Regions from separate parts of the Pseudomonas sp. OIL-1 genome, predicted to be linked through region 1. Evidence: predicted binding sites of a transcription regulator. Region 1 holds the regulator's gene; the other holds the start of a gene.
The links. Region 1 encodes FliA, which starts transcription of late flagellar genes. Its sites were predicted from a motif close to CTAAAGTTTNNNNNNNNNNNGCCGNTAA; they were not measured.
Positions count from the first base shown of each region.

Region 2: G3M63_RS19470 (methyl-accepting chemotaxis protein) is a predicted target of FliA. The motif match lies at 3,263-3,290, and genes of this name have one in related genera.

Region 1 is NZ_CP048629.1:3,805,799-3,811,288, reverse strand. It holds gene flhF (flagellar biosynthesis protein FlhF) at 1-806, shown strand, start outside; gene fleN (flagellar synthesis regulator FleN) at 1,317-2,144, shown strand; gene G3M63_RS17505 (RNA polymerase sigma factor FliA) at 2,144-2,881, shown strand; gene G3M63_RS17500 (chemotaxis response regulator CheY) at 3,061-3,438, shown strand; gene G3M63_RS17495 (protein phosphatase CheZ) at 3,458-4,249, shown strand; gene G3M63_RS17490 (chemotaxis protein CheA) at 4,262-5,490, shown strand, end outside.
Region 2 is NZ_CP048629.1:154,877-160,366, forward strand. It holds gene G3M63_RS00710 (cupin domain-containing protein) at 1-84, shown strand, start outside; gene G3M63_RS00715 (DJ-1/PfpI family protein) at 184-576, opposite strand; gene G3M63_RS00720 (class I SAM-dependent methyltransferase) at 828-1,346, opposite strand; gene G3M63_RS19465 (methyl-accepting chemotaxis protein) at 1,542-2,138, opposite strand; gene G3M63_RS19470 (methyl-accepting chemotaxis protein) at 2,105-3,229, opposite strand; gene G3M63_RS00730 (DUF2164 domain-containing protein) at 3,440-3,691, opposite strand; gene G3M63_RS00735 (VOC family protein) at 3,805-4,284, opposite strand; gene G3M63_RS00740 (oxygenase MpaB family protein) at 4,492-5,298, opposite strand.

The DNA of each region.
Region 1 (5,490 bases):
GGCTGACTCAGTTGGGTCTGCCGGCAGAGCTGAGCAAACAATTGATGGCTAAGGTGGCAGACGTGACAGATATCCGTCAGGCCTGGCGCATGCTGCTGGCGCACCTGGCACACAGTATTCCGGTTATCCGTGACGAACTTGTCGAACAGAACGGCGTAATCGCGTTGGTTGGCCCAACCGGAGCCGGCAAGACCACCAGCCTCGGCAAACTGGCAGCACGCTACGTGCTCAAGCATGGCAGTCAGCATGTTGCGCTGGTCACCATGGACACCTTCCGGATTGGCGCCCACGAACAGTTGCGCACGCTTGGACGTATCCTCAATGTGCCGGTGCGGGTGGTCGATGAACAGAACAGCCTGAGCGATGTGCTCAAGGAGTTTTCTGGCAAACGCATGGTGTTAGTCGATACAGCTGGCATGCAGGGCCAGGATCCGCAGCTGCGTAGTCAGCTGAGTGAACTGGCGGCGCAGGGGCAACGGGTTCGTACGTTGTTGGTGCTGGCCGCCACAAGTCAGTACCAGGTGCTGAAGTCTGCCTATCATCATTACAAATCCTGCGGACTGTCCGGTTGTATTCTGACCAAGATCGACGAGGCAGCCACGCTGGGCGAGTCACTGGGTCTGGCTATGGAACAAGCTTTGCCGGTAGCCTATATGGCAGATGGCCAGCGTATTCCGGATGATATTTGCCAGGCGGTAGGCCACAAGCTGGTCAGTCGTGCGGTGAGCATGGCCAGTAATGCTGGCGAAGCGCCTGCCGATGAGGCAATGGGCAATGTCTTTGCAGGTATACTGCACGCAGGTTGAAGAGGCGGGGATCAGCTGCATTTCGCCTCAAAGGTGCGATCCAGCAAGCGAACCGCAAGAGCGTGCTGTCGACGAATGCACTGCAGCATGGGCGGCGCGGTTTTTACAGATTTGCGAGGGTCTGTTGCCGTTTCATCGCGGCCGCGACGGAGGCCCGTTTGGTGCAGAACAAGGCGCGAGGAATGAAGTTTGTTCAACACATCCATGTGTTTCACCCCTTCAGGGCTTACGCGCAAAAGCGCTCCAGGCGTTTTTGTGGTTGTTCCAAATGAGTGACGAGTAACGCAGTGCTGCGGCAAACGGGTCCCGTCCCTTCGGGTGGGGCCGCCTAGGTTGCGCGTCAAATGACGCCATGCGGCGTTGCGGGACTTGGCAAGGGAACAACCATTACCTGCGTCCCGCGCCTTGCGGATCGCCGCCCGGCCTTGCGCCATTTGACAAGCAACGCGGCTCGCGATGAAACGGCAACAGACCCTAAAACGAATTCTTATTACAAGGTAATCCACACAGATGGGCAGCAATCATCCGGTTCAGGTTATCGCGGTCACCGGCGGCAAGGGCGGGATCGGCAAAACCAACGTATCCGTCAACCTCAGCATGGCGCTGGCGGCGTTGGGGCGTCGGGTCGTACTGCTCGACGCCGACCTTGGCCTCGCCAACGTGGACGTGCTGTTGGGTATCAAGCCCAAGGCTACGCTCGCGGACGTGCTTGATGGCAAATGCGACTTGCGAGACGTGCTGATCGACGGCCCCGGTGGCATCCGCATTGTCCCCGCTGCCTCGGGTGCAGCGCGTATGGTCAACCTGAACCAGCAGCAGCACGCCGGCCTTATCCAGGCGTTCAGCGACATTGGCGACAATATCGATGTGTTGATTGTCGACACCGCCGCCGGGATAGGCGACTCGGTCGTGAGCTTCGTGCGTGCTGCCCAGGAAGTTCTTGTCGTGGTATGCGACGAACCTACCTCGATCACCGACGCCTACGCCTTGATCAAGTTGCTCAATCGCGATCACGGCATGACCCGCTTCCGCGTGCTGGCTAACATGGTCAATACGCCGCAGGAAGGCCGCACCGTTTTTGCCAAACTGACCAAGGTCACGGACCGTTTCCTGGATGTGGCGCTGCAATACGTCGGCGCGGTGCCCTACGACGAATCGGTGCGCAAAGCGGTGCAGAAACAGCGCGCGGTTTTTGACGCCTTTCCGCGTAGCAAGGCCTCGCTGGCCATTCGCGGCATTGCGCAGAAAATTGATTCCTGGCCGCTGCCGGTCAATCCTCGGGGCCATCTCGAATTCTTTGTTGAGCGCCTGGTCCAGCATTCGGGGGCAGAGTCATGATCGCGTCCGCCAGTGGAGCCTATATGTACAACCGTACCCAACTTGCAGCGGGTCAGCAGGATCTGTTGGTCGAGCAGTTTGCTCCCCTGGTCAAGCGCATTGCCTATCACCTGCTCGGGCGCTTGCCGTCCAGCGTCCAGGTGGAAGATCTGATGCAGGCCGGCATGATCGGTCTGCTCGAGGCCTCGCGCAAATTCGATCATTCCAAGGGTGCCAGCTTTGAAACCTACGCCGGTATCCGCATTCGTGGTGCCATGCTGGATGAGGTTCGCAAGGGCGACTGGGCGCCTCGGTCGGTCCACCGCAATACGCGTATGGTCAGTGATGCCATTCGCGCGGTGGAAGCCAGGCTTGGTCGCGACGCTAAAGATCAGGAGGTTGCGGCCGAACTAGAGATGAGCCTTGAGGATTACTACGCGATTCTGGGCGACACGGCCGGCAGCAAACTGTTCAGCTTCGAGGATCTGCTCGAGTCCGGCGCGGCGGCGGATGTCCACGCTGAAGGTGAACCTCAGGGCGAGCTGCTGGATGAGCGGTTTCGTGGCGCGCTGGTCGAGGCCATCGAAGGCCTTCCTGAGCGTGAGCGACTGGTGCTTTCCCTGTATTACGACGAAGAGCTGAACCTCAAGGAGATCGGCGCGGTGCTGGGTGTGAGCGAGTCGAGGGTGAGCCAGCTGCACACGCAGTGCGCAGCCCGGCTGCGGGCACGTCTGGTTGCCTGGAAGAACGAATATTGATAGTCGGATCTCTGGTCCGGCTATATAGCGACGGTGCCTGAGTTGCCCGCTGGCTGAGCAGCTTCGGTACACTGCGCGCGTTTTACTTGCTGAGTCATTCTGGCTCGGAGACATGAATTTAGCAGAGTGCGAACCTGCACTTTTATCTGGTTTGTACGGAGGTCTACTTGGACAAGAATATGAAAATTCTGATCGTCGACGATTTCTCGACGATGAGGCGCATCATCAAGAACCTACTGCGTGACCTCGGGTTCACCAATACCGCGGAGGCCGACGATGGCAACACCGCGTTGCCGATGTTGCAGAGCGGTAATTTCGACTTTCTGGTCACTGACTGGAATATGCCGGGTATGAGTGGAATTGATCTGCTCAGAGCTGTCCGGGCCGACGACCGTCTGAAGCATCTTCCGGTGTTGATGGTCACTGCTGAAGCCAAGCGCGATCAGATTATCGAGGCCGCGCAAGCAGGCGTGAGTGGCTACGTGGTGAAGCCTTTCACCGCCCAGGCGCTCAAAGAAAAAATCGAAAAGATTTTCGAACGCGTCCAGCCGAAATAATCAACCGGGGTATCAGAAGATGGCTTTAAGCAAGGATCCCGGCCAGGCGACTGCTCAGCAATTTGAACATTCCCTCAAGGAGCATGCTCTGCAGCTCGTTGATCACCTTGAGAGTGGTAACTTCAGCGAAGCAGTACTGGTGGTGCACTCAATCAATCAGGCCCGTGACCGCGGGCTCTACCACGAGGTCGGGCAGCTTACCCGGGCGTTACACAACGCTATCGTGAATTTCCAGATCGATACATCCCACGCGCTCGGCGATGGCGGCGAAGCCTCGAAGATTTCCGACGCCTCGGACCGTCTTGATTATGTCGTGCAGCTCACCGACAAGGCCGCCAATCGCACCATGGACCTGGTGGAAAGCAGTACGCCCTTCGTTGCCGAAATCGGTGAAGAAGCTGCCGCGCTGCGCCTCGAATGGGCGCGTCTGCAGCGCAGGGAAATGGCTGCCGATGAGTTCCGTGACCTGTCCCGACGCATTGGAGAATTTCTGACCAAGACCGAGCAGTCCGCGACAACAGTTTCGACACATCTGAACGACATCATGATCGCTCAGGATTATCAGGACCTGACTGGTCAGGTCATCAAGCGTGTGACCACGCTGGTTCACGATGTCGAGGAAAGTCTGGTGAGTCTGGTGCGCATGGCAGGGCAGGTCGATCGCCTTGCTGGCATCGAGCATGGCGACGGCGTGAAGCCGAAAAAAGCACCAGAAAAAGGTGAAGGTCCGCAGATTCATGCCGATATAAGGGAAGACGTAGTGTCTGGACAAGACGAAGTTGATGATCTTCTGTCCAGTCTTGGTTTTTAAGGGAGTACATGCATGAGTTTCGACGCGGATGAGGAAATCCTTCAGGACTTTCTGGTGGAAGCCGGAGAGATCCTGGAGCAGTTGTCCGAGCAGTTGGTAGAACTGGAAAACCGTCCGGACGACGCCGATTTGCTCAACGCGATCTTTCGCGGCTTTCACACGGTAAAAGGCGGGGCGGGTTTCCTCCAGCTGGACGCGCTGGTTGGCTGCTGCCATATCGCAGAGAACGTTTTCGATATCCTGCGCAAGGGCGAACGTTCGGTTACCTCCGAATTGATGGACGTCGTCCTGCAGGCGCTCGATTCAGTCAACAGCATGTTTGCCGAGGTGCGTGAAGGCGAGGCGCCCACGCCGGCCGAGCCGGCGTTGCTTGAGGCGCTGGCCTTGTTGGCGAAACCCGCTGCGGCGAGCCCGAGCCCTGATCCTGTCACGTCGAATCAGGCTGTTGAAGCGACTGCCGTGAATGTCCCGGAAGCGGCGGGCGGCGAAGGCGACATCACCGACGACGAGTTCGAGAAACTTCTGGATGCGTTACAGGCAGAGCCCTCTGCTGAGGCCGTTGAATCCGCTTTGCCCGTGTCTGCCGGCAATGCGGATACAGGCAGTAGCGATAGCGATAGCGATGAGATAACGGACGAAGAGTTTGAAGCGTTGCTTGATCAACTGCACGGCGCCGGTAAACCGCCCGTTGCGGCCGTAGCGGCCGCTGCAAGCGCATCGACACCGGACACCGGCGCGTCTGACGACGCCATTACCGACGACGAATTTGAAGCCTTGCTGGATCAACTGCACGGCACCGGCAAAGGGCCGGGCGCGACAGACGCGGCGCAAGCTGGCTCCGAAGCCGAACCCGCTGCGGACTCGGTGGGTTCCGAGCATATTACCGATGACGAATTCGAAGCCCTGCTGGATCAACTGCATGGCAACGGCAAAGCGCCGGGCAAGAACGAAGTCGAAACAGTTTCGGATGCCGCAGCTGCGGTCGCTGCCAGGCCCGATTCCCGGCCAGCTCCTGCACCCGCTCCCGCCCCTGCGCCTGCATCAGGCAAGCAGGCCGAGCCCGCTGCAGCAAAGGCGCCGGCCACTGCCGATGCGCACCCTGCAGAAACCACCGTGCGTGTAGATACAGCACGACTCGACGAGATCATGAATCTGGTCGGCGAGCTGGTGCTGGTGCGCAATCGCCTGGTGCGTCTGGGTGCGAGCACCGGCGGCGAAGAGCTGAGCAAGGCCGTGGGTAA
Region 2 (5,490 bases), 580 kb from region 1:
GTAGCAACCTGCCAGTCGGAGGAAGATTGTGTGCTGTTTATTTCCTTCGACAATCCGGTGGATGCCTTCGCTGTAGATGAATAGCCATAGCTGAACCTTGCGCAAGGCGGACCGTCATGCCGCTTGTCGTTGCGCAACGGGACAGCAAACCATGCCTCTATGCTGCGGGTATTGGCGCTGACCCTAGGGCCAATCAAACTCCATCTGTCTGGCGGTTAGCCTGGCCAACGCCATGCCGCCCAGTCTGGAGACAAGGTGCAGACTCATATCGATGCCGGCACTGATACCACCCGACGTAACGCACCTGCCTGTGTCGACCCAGCGTCTGCCCTTTACCACCCTGAGTTCAGGGTATCGGCTGGCGAGCTCGGCAAGGTCTTCCCAGTGGGTGGTTACTTCCAGGCCTGACAGCAATTCAGCCTCGGCGAGAATGAAGGCGCCGGTACATACCGAAGCGACAATCTGCGCCCTCTCTGCCTGCTTCACCACCCAATCGATGACGGCGGGCTTGATCAGTTGGTCGGCATGCACCCCTCCAGCGATGATCAGTACATCAATACCGGGATGCTGGTCCAACGCATAATCCGGATTGACGCTAAACCCACCGCGGGCGATAACGGTTTCGTGTCCTCGGCCAGCAAAAACACCTTGAACGGCTCGGTGGGGCCGGAAATCCGGTTGGCCGTCGAGAACACCTCGAAGGGACCGGAAAAATCCAGGACCTCTGCGTTGTCGTAGATATAGATTCCGACGTTCAGGGAAGCCTCCTGAAAGGATCTGATCCTGTGGCTCCCAGAACAACCCCCGTATCCGCTGTGGTAACCGGCTCAGCCACTTGCAGTCTTGAACCAACTATAAACCCGCATCGGCGGGATATTCCGTAGTTCCAGCGTACACGAAGCAGGCGCCCCCATGATCGGGTCGGTAACCCAGGCTACATCCCGGCGAAACTGATACGCAATGAAACGCCCGTTTTCGGCCAGGCTGTCCTTCACCGCCTGCGCAACGCGGGTAGCAACCGCTTTCGGCATTTTCGAGAAGGGAATGCCGGAGATAATCACATCTGGCTTCCCCATATCGTGCAACGCCAGGATCGCGGCGAGATCCTCGGCTCTGCCCAGGTGATTGGTGAAGCGCGGGTCTGCGATCTCGCCAAGCAGCTCATGGAAGTAAGGACTTAGTTCGATTGAAAGCAGCTGCGCATCCTGGGCAAGGTGCTGTAGAAACGTTCGCGTGGTGCCACCGGTACCCGGTCCTAGCTCAACCACCCGCTTGGCCGTAGAAAGTCTGGAAGCATCGACGATTCGCTGCTCCAGGAATCGCGAACTGGGGATAACCGAACCCACCTGACTCGGCTCCCGCAAGAACCCACGGAAAAAGGCCGCTGGACTTGTTCTTCGGTTTGAATCGACCTTAGGGCTACTATTTGCTTCCCCCATAATGTTCTCACACCCTGGCTGGCTGAACGGTTAATCGATTATAGCAGCGGGATCCATTCCCACCGGGGTTCGACGAATGTTCAACTGATACCAGGGGTGCGATCAGGTTCTGAACCGCCTTACCTGTTGTTGCAGACCCTCTGCCAGACGCGCCAGAGACTCGCTCGCGCCGCGGCTTTCTTCGGAGCTTTGTGCAGCCTGGTTCGACAGATCGCGGATGCCGCTAATGTTCCGGGCGATTTCTTCGGTGGTCTGGCTCTGCTCTTCGCAGGCCGCGGCGATCTGCGTAGCCATGTCGTTAATGCGTACTACCGCCTGGGCCGTGTCACCCAACGCGCGCTCGGTGCCTGCGGCCTGATCCACGCTTTCGGCCGCTACTGCTGCGCTGCGCTGCATCACGCTGACTGCCTGGGCACTGCCTGCCTGCAGGCTTTCTATCATTTTCTGGATGTCCTGCGTGGAAGCCTGCGTGCGGCCTGCAAGCGCGCGTACCTCATCGGCCACCACCGCAAAACCACGACCTTGATCTCCCGCACGCGCCGCCTCAATCGCGGCATTCAGCGCCAGCAGATTGGTCTGCTCGGCAATCGCCTGGATTACGCTCAGCACGCCACCGATCCGCTCGCTATCCTGCTCAAGACGGTTGATCACGCCCGCGGCCTCGGTTACATCACCGGCCAGTCTGCGCAACGCACCCATGGTGTGTCCGACCAGCTCCGATGCGGTATGCCCTTGTTTGTCCGCCTGCCGTGCGGCTTCAGCAGTGTTATGGGCGTTGCCTGTACTTCGTGAATGGCCGCGCTCATCTCCGTGGCTGCGGTGCTGACCTGATCGATTGCCATATACTGCTCGCTCACCAGCTGTTGCTGGGTCACGGCTATGGTACTCATCTGCTGCGAGGCCGAGGCGACCTGCAGGGTCGAATCGGCCACCTGCTGGATCAGTGTCTGCAGCTGTTCAAGGAACAGATTAACGCTCTGCCCGAGCTGCCCAATTTCGTCAGTAGAGGTGACCTCGACACGCTTGGTCAGATCGCCTTCGCCATCAGCGATATCGCGAATGCGTGCAAGGATCGCCAGCAATGGCTTGAGAATAAGGCCCGGCAGAAAGGCAATCAGCAACGCGCAAATGACCAGCCCGACCAGCGCGACCGTACTGAAGATGCCGGCATCGCGCGCAACGGCCGCTTCGGCTGCGGCAACTTCTGCTGCGGATTGGCTATCGACCTGCTGGGTCATCTGATCGATCAGCTCGCGCGCCGCGCTGAAGCGCTCGTATGAAGTGCCAAAGCTCAGCTCGTGAGCCTGGTCGTTATCTGCAAAAGATGAGCTGCGCGCCAGGGTAACGACCTCTTCACTACCACGCTTCCAGGCGTCAAAAGCTTGGGAGAACCTGTCCGCCAGCGCCCTGGCCTGCATCGATTCCGTCGTGCTGGCGAAGGCTTGCACGCGGTCGAAGGCCTGTTGCATATTTTCGCGATGCTCGGCTTCCAGGCTCGGCTGGCTGCCGTTACCGGCAAGCTGCACAAGCGTGCGCTCGGCCACGAGCGCCTGATACAGGTCCCGGTCGGCTTCAAGCAGGGCGGTCGCCTGCGGTAGCAGGGCAGAAGAAAATAATTGAAGGCGGGCGGAAAGATCTTCACAGCGATGAACGAAACGCCACCCAGCGCGCAGAACAGCGCCACCAGCAAACCCAGTGGCAGGGTCAGCTTCCAGCGAAAGCCAAGATTGCGGAACAGCTTGAACATAGTCAACTCCAGCGATAGTGCACTCGGGAAGCTGGAAGCCCACCCAGGCAAAGTCCGTTTAATACCAGCATTCACTGTATCGGCGGATTAACCTTACGCTTTAGGCGGAAATGCCGTTCTAGAGCAATCAAGTCGGCTAACGGCCCGCAAGTCACTGGATGACCATAGGGTTCGGCAATGCCTTTCGCTCGTGTGTGGCGGGCCCTGTCGACTCCTTCGATCTCCTCCGTTCGCCCAAACGGCACTGCTATGCTTATTTCCGAAATTCCGTGGGACGCTCAAGTTCACAGATCGACTCGGATAAGTCATCGAGCTTGTTGGACAGAACTAACTGAGCGTCGGATAGCCCACGATTATAAAAATATGCACCAACCTCTCCGGAGAAGAAGTCGAGCAAAAACTCCGCGTCAAATTGACCAATTTCTTGCTTGAGCTCTTCGGTGAAGTAGCGCTGAACCTTGTGAACGATGACTGCCTTCTCGTCTTTCGACTTGATTTCCGACATGTACTCTCCAGAGGGGCCTGACGCCGCGCGATGTGTAGTCCTATTCTACTGCTGCGTCGGTGCGCGTCCACTGAGCAACGGGCCGCCCATCATCACACCGGTAGTCTCAAGCTTCAGCCACGGCATGCTTGTTCGATCGTCGCCATGTCAATTTTTTGCATCGTCATCATTGCGTCGAAGGCGCGCTTGGCGGCGGCTCGATCCGGGCTGGTGATTGCTTGCGTCAAGGCGACAGGGGTTATCTGCCAGGAAATCCCCCACTTGTCTTTACACCAACCGCAGTCGCTCTCCTGGCCGCCGTTGTTGATGATGGCGTTCCAGTACTGATCTGTCTCGGCTTGATCAGTTGTAGCGACTTGAAACGAAAACGCCTCGTCGTGCTTGAACGCCGGCCCGCCGTTGAGCCCCAGGCAAGGAATACCCATGACGCTGAACTCAACGGTCAAAACGTCACCTTCCTTACCCGCAGGAAAATCGCCCGGCGCACGATGAACAGCCTCTACGGAAGAGTTGGGAAAAGTACCGGCATAAAACCGTGCCGCGTCTTCGGCATCGCCGTTGAACCAGAGGCAAATCGTGTTTTTTGCTGAGATAGTCATGTCGCATCACGCCTCGCCGCCGCGCTAGTAAGCTTGAAAGACTGCGGCATTAACGGAAGACAATCCTTTAAGTGAGCAGTCTCATTATTTGGAGTCTAGCGTCAGGTCTCTAGAGTTCCAGCCTGCTTGCCCGCTGCGAATGACGAATAGAAAGCAGAGCGGTGGGACGACCTGACACGGCATCCGTCGTTGGCTTACCCGTCATATCAACGGTGCCCCGTTGCGCAGACGCCGACGAAAATCCCAGAGCACAACGAGGAAAGGAAATTGACGAATAACCCGGGGCAGGCAGCGGTTCACAAGTCCGACAGTCGATATGAGTCTATCGAATTTTTTCTGCTGCTTTTCTCCCCAGGTAAAGTGCATCTCCTCACGCACCTGAGGCGGAAGAAAGCCGGCAGTAATGAAACGATTCAGCGGCCCCAAGCTGCGACTGAATACTGTGGGCAGAAATTTCAGCTCTGCAATGTCGGTCAAATAGGCGCGCACCGGAGGATCGATATGGATCCGCGCCAACGCTTGCTGCCAATAGGTCTGATAAGCCGCAAGGTCAGACGGCCAACGCTCCGGTGGTACTTGAAGTGTGGTTCCCAATGCAGCGGCACGCTGATAAAAGCTGCCAGCCGTTGCCGGATCGGGCTCGCCGCGCAACTGACGCCAGGTGTCAGCAAAACCCCAGTAAAGGCAAGCCGCCACCCATAACTGCAGGTCGTGATTGAAGGCATTGTATTGCACAGGTGACTGCGGTGTTGAATAAACCTGCGCATGCACTTCATCAACCGCTTGCCGGTACGCCTGTTTTTCTTGGTTCGTACCGGCCAGGGCTACGGCGAGATAGGTCAGTGTCGTGCGCGTTCGCTTGAGAGGACGACGGAATATCTGCCCGCTTTCTACACGGCTTTCCAGCACGCCGTAGCCTACCCCGGGCCGCGCCAATTGCAGGATGACATTCGCGCCACCTCCCAAAAGCGAAATCCCATCCAGAACGCCGGGGAACTGTTGATCCAATTCACGTGCAGTCAGTGGGATTGGCTCTCGTCCCAACGTCGCGACAGGCTGGGGCCCAGCACCATCTGCATTCATTGTGTTTCTCCCGGCGATGCACTTGGACAATCTCTAAAGAATGTCCTTTGGACCCAACGACTGTTTTTCTCCTCGGGCATTCGCAGCATGGAACACGTCCAGACCAGGCAAAAGATT